Regions from separate parts of the Exiguobacterium sp. UBA1053 genome, predicted to be linked through region 2. Evidence: predicted binding sites of a transcription regulator. Region 2 holds the regulator's gene; the other holds the start of a gene.
What was found. The regulator LexA, encoded in region 2, represses DNA repair genes until DNA is damaged. The targets are predictions, from matches to a motif close to CGAACATATGTTCG.

Region 1: a site for LexA is predicted at 1,577-1,590, ahead of B3G15_RS06000 (NUMOD4 domain-containing protein). Genes of this name have one in related genera too.

Annotation. Positions count from the first base shown of each region.
Region 1 covers NZ_DCDO01000006.1:147,517-149,982, forward strand. The annotation lists gene B3G15_RS05995 (methyl-accepting chemotaxis protein) at 1-941, shown strand, start outside; gene B3G15_RS06000 (NUMOD4 domain-containing protein) at 990-1,517, opposite strand; gene B3G15_RS06005 (AAA family ATPase) at 1,650-2,228, shown strand; gene B3G15_RS06010 (GNAT family N-acetyltransferase) at 2,267-2,466, opposite strand, start outside.
Region 2 covers NZ_DCDO01000003.1:171,075-173,540, forward strand. The annotation lists gene B3G15_RS01885 (YneB family resolvase-like protein) at 1-145, opposite strand, end outside; gene yneA (cell division suppressor protein YneA) at 191-478, opposite strand; gene lexA (transcriptional repressor LexA) at 690-1,304, shown strand; gene B3G15_RS01900 (metal-binding protein) at 1,336-1,806, shown strand; gene B3G15_RS01905 (MIP/aquaporin family protein) at 1,993-2,466, shown strand, end outside.

The DNA of each region.
Region 1 (2,466 bases), on a different contig from region 2:
TTAATGACTTAACGACGGAGATGCAACAAGCCAGTCAGGAACTTGAATCCGTCCAGCCCCACTTCTCTTCGCGCTTATCCGCAATGGATCAATCGGTCCAAGCCGTCGATGAAGTCGCCGGTTCTTTACTTGCGCAATCGACACAGATGGATCAGACGATCGTCGCCTCGACACGTTTGACTGCCCAAGGACACGATGCGTTAAGCGAGATGCAAACGACACTTCTGAACAGTCAACATGCCGTAACCCGTTTTCAACAGACTGTTCAGACGAATCACACGACACTTGAGACCTTACAAGAGGAAAGCCAGTTACTGAAGGAACAATCCGCGACGACAGAGCAGATTTTGCAACAGACCTCACACCTACAGCAGCAAATGGAAACCTCGATTTCGCACATCCAGCGCGTTGCTGAAGAGACACGCCGCTTGTCGCTGAACGCGCTGATCGAGGCAACGCGTGCCGGAGAAGCCGGTCGTGGCTTCACCGTCGTCGCTAAGGAGGTCGAAAAACTAGCGATCGATATCCGAACGAGTACGGATCATATTCGGCAGGTCAATCAGACGTGGACGACGGGACTCGATCAAGTCGAACAAGCGCTCTCGCAGATGACGGAACGGTTTCTTTCGACGTCGCAACAGCTTGAGACGGCAACGGATCACTTGCAACAAATGCTAACCGAAGCGACAACGATCGAGACGACACTGGGTACCGTTGAACAGCAGCGCCAAATCGTCGCAGATGTTCAGTCGAACATGCAGGAACATCTACAGTCGGTTCAACAGTTGATGTCGGAGCTTTCGTCCTACAGCCAGGTGCTCGGGGAACAGATGCAACACCACGTCACCCAGCAAACGGAACTGAAGACACATAGTGCGGTACTCGAGTCGCGGATCAGTTCGTTGCAACAGACCGTTCGTGCCGGCGAACAATCGTCTTAAATCAAAAGAGCGCCTACCATCTCTGGTAAACGCTCCTTTCCTCTGTTCTCAGCCGATATAACGTGCTTCCTTCTTATCAATGATGTTGCGAATCCGGTTCTCCGTCACCTGATACTGCTCTGCCAATTGACGAATCGTTTTCCCTTTTTCGTACAGCGCGCGAATCGTTCGAATCTGAAACGGTGACAGCGTCACATGTTGACCTAATAAGAAGTCGAACTCACCAAGCAGTTCAGTATACTGCTGATCAATCGAAGGCAGAACGTCTAAATTCGACAACTGATCGTCAGCACGTTTACCGTTGCGCCGGACGAGTCGTGCTTCTGTGACGTCTGTCGTCAGAAAGGCTTTTGCGACAAGCAATCCGACTTGCATCCGCTCTCCTCGACCACTTTGATAGAGCGTGACTTTGCGGTATCCTTCCCGATTGAGTCGTGGTCGGAGCAAGACACCTTTTCGGCGTTGTCGGACGCCGCGACACGTCACGATCGTCCGGTCGAGCGACCTTACGCGACCAAGCGACGAGACTTCATATATACCTACATAGCCGATGACGGCTTTCCATTGTTCTTGCATGATTGTCCTCCTTCAGACAAGGACACGACGGGACTTCATACCTGAATTATATCAAATTACGAACAAACGTTCTAGTGATGTCATTCATCGGAATATGCTATTATTAGCAGAAAAAGGAAATGAGGTTCGTCCATGAAATTTGTCTTGTTACTTGGTCCCCAAGCGGTCGGAAAGATGACGATCGGTCAGGAAATCGAACGGTTGACGGAGATGAAAGTCTTCCATAACCATCAGACAATCGACCTATTATTACCTTATTTTGATTTCTCTGAACCTGCACATCACCGCTTAAAGGATACGATCCGGCGCGAGATGTTCAAGGAAATGGCGAACAGTTCACTCGAAGGTGTCCTGTTTACATTTCTCTGTCTATTCGGTGTCGAAGGCGGTGGTCTTGAGTTCATCGAAGAGACAGTCGAATTATTCGAACAAGCGGGTGCTGACGTCTATATCGTTGAACTGGATGCGCCGGTAGCAACTCGTCTGCACCGGAACACAACCGAAAACCGATTGACGCACAAAGTAACGAAGCGCGATCTCGCTGCTTCTGAACAGAACTTACGCGAGACGGCGGACGGATACCGGACACGTTCGCTGCCAGGCGAACTACCGGACGTCAACTATCTCTTCCTCGATACGGAACAATTAAGCGCACGTGAAAGCGCCGAAGCGATTTGCGACCATTTCAACTGGTCCAAAACAACGGTCTAATCCCAAATAAGCCCCGTCCTGCTCAAGCAGGCGGGGCTTTAGTGATGGAGTTCGCGTTCATATCGATCAGCCTGCCACTGAAAGCCGTTCCGGCGCCAGACCGTATTACTGCCTGCTTCGCCGTAGACATGCGTCAGTAATAACGTCCGCGCGAGATACGATAAAATCGACGTCAACGCTTCCGTGATATAGCCGTGCTGATCATCCTCATCCGTCGTTGTACAACGTAAGTTTCCGG
Region 2 (2,466 bases):
ATCCACTCTCTTTTTCAGAGACGACATCCACGACATCAAAACCCTTTTGAGACGCAACCTTCGAAAGTTCCATCCGTTGGCGTTCAATCGAACTATCTTGTGCTTCTTTTTCGGTCGACACCCGACAATAAATCACGACCTTCATCGTACCTCACATCCCTGTTCGTTCTTTCACAACTTTTCCATTTTGTCATTGTTGTGCGATTGGTACAACGATTTTGCTTTTTGAGATGACGTGTTTTGTCTCGACATCATTATTTTTAATCAACCAGTTGACGTATTCTTCATCTGACATCGAACCGTCATTGTAGACTTCAGCAATTTGTTCGACTGTGGCGTTCTCATCGACCGTAACGGAAGCAGTCATCAGTTGCGCCACTTTTTCATCCGGGCGTGGTGTGAGTAAAAAGATCACGAAGGCAATACTTAATGCATAGAAGAGAATTGAAAAAGCATGAGTACGAATCGTATGAATCATCATGAATCCCTCCAAATATGAAATGAATGAGTTAGAATAAATGTTCGCGGAACAATTGTTCGCATAACTCATAATAAACACAGAACCCGTGTTCGGTCAACACAAAATGTCGAACAATTGTTTGTACGCTCATTTGTTCTATGTTATAGTGAATCTAGAAACATATATTCTTACATTTCAAACTTCAATCCAGAAAGAGGTGGCAATTCGTATGCGGAAAATGTCTAAGCGCCAACAAGAGATTCTCGACTACATCGTCTCTGAAGTGAAACTGAAGGGGTATCCACCATCAGTTCGTGAAATCGGAGAAGCAGTCGGACTCGCGTCTAGCTCGACGGTACACGGTCATTTGGATCGACTCGAGAAACGGGGAATGATTCGCCGTGACCCGACGAAACCACGTGCGATTGAGATATTGCTTGATAAGCCTGAAGAAATCACGGAAGCCATCGTCCATGTTCCCGTCATCGGGAAAGTCACAGCAGGTCTTCCGATTACAGCGATTGAAAACATCGAAGAACAGTTCCCGCTCCCTGCACATTATGTAGGAAACGAAACGGTCTTCATGTTGACAATCGATGGTGAATCGATGATTAACGCAGGTATTCTTGACGGCGATCGTGTCATCGTGCGCCAACAAAACACAGCAGAAAACGGAGAAATCGTCGTAGCTATGACCGAAGATAGCGAAGCGACGGTGAAACGGTTCTTCTTAGAAGATCAACAGGTACGTCTACAACCAGAAAATGACTCGATGGATCCGATGTATTTCGATAATGTCTCCATTCTTGGTAAGGTAATCGGCGTGTATCGGACGATTCATTGACGGAGGGACCAGTTACGACTGGTCTTTTTTCATGCCTTCAGGAAATGTACATGATACCGTCAATACCGTCGCACTGACGGGTTACGTTGCGTATTCGGTCGCAACGCAACAAACCGATTGGTTACCAACCGCCATCGGTATCGCTGTCGGTACCCTTTGGTTGTCACCCGACCTCGATTTAAAGTCAGAACCGTATTATCGCTTTGGACCATTTCGAGTCCTTTGGATGCCGTACGTCAAAATCATGCCCCATCGCTCGATCTGGTCACATGGACTGATCATCGGAGACATTATCCGGCTTCTTTATAGTGCTGCGATTCTGATTCCGCTACTATTTTTAAGTCTATATTTTCAGGTTCTTGATTCTACTATGATTGATTCGTGGTTCGCTTCCTTGCCTGCATTCGTCGTCGGTATCATGGTGGCAAGTACGATTCATATCCTACTAGATTATTCCAGCAGTTGGTTTCGACCTAAAAAAAGAAAAAAACGTCGTCGGTAACACCTCTTTTGCTTGCTTGCAAGCAGAATGAGGTGTTTTCTTATCCACTTTTTCGTATCTTTAAACATCAAAATAAAAAATTTCCATTCCTATATTTCAATTATATGTATTGAAAACGTTCTCAATTCGGAGTAATTTAAAGTAGAAAGGCCATTATCTGCTTTAATCCAAAGGGAGGGTTTTTGCATGAATAACTTTGTATTGGAAATGATCGGTACGATGATCCTCATCCTGCTCGGGGATGGAGTCGTCGCCGGTGTCGTCTTGAAAAAGACGAAATCGGAAAACAGCGGATGGATCGTCATCACGTTCGCTTGGGGTCTTGCCGTCATGACAGCAGCATTCGTCGCTGCTGAAAGTGGAGCACACTTGAACCCCGCATTGACGATCGCACTTGCTTTGAACTCTGACCTACCGTGGGCAGACGTTCCGATCTACATTGCCGGACAACTTGTCGGAGCTTTCATCGGCGCCATTCTCGTTTGGCTTCATTACATGAAACATTTTGAAGCGACTGATGATCAAGCTGCAAAACTCGGTGTATTCGCAACAGGTCCAGCGATTCGTCATACGCCGTCGAACTTGATTTCTGAGATCATCGGGACATTTGTTCTCGTCTTCGGTATCTTGGCACTCGGTTTAACAACGTTCGGAGATGGC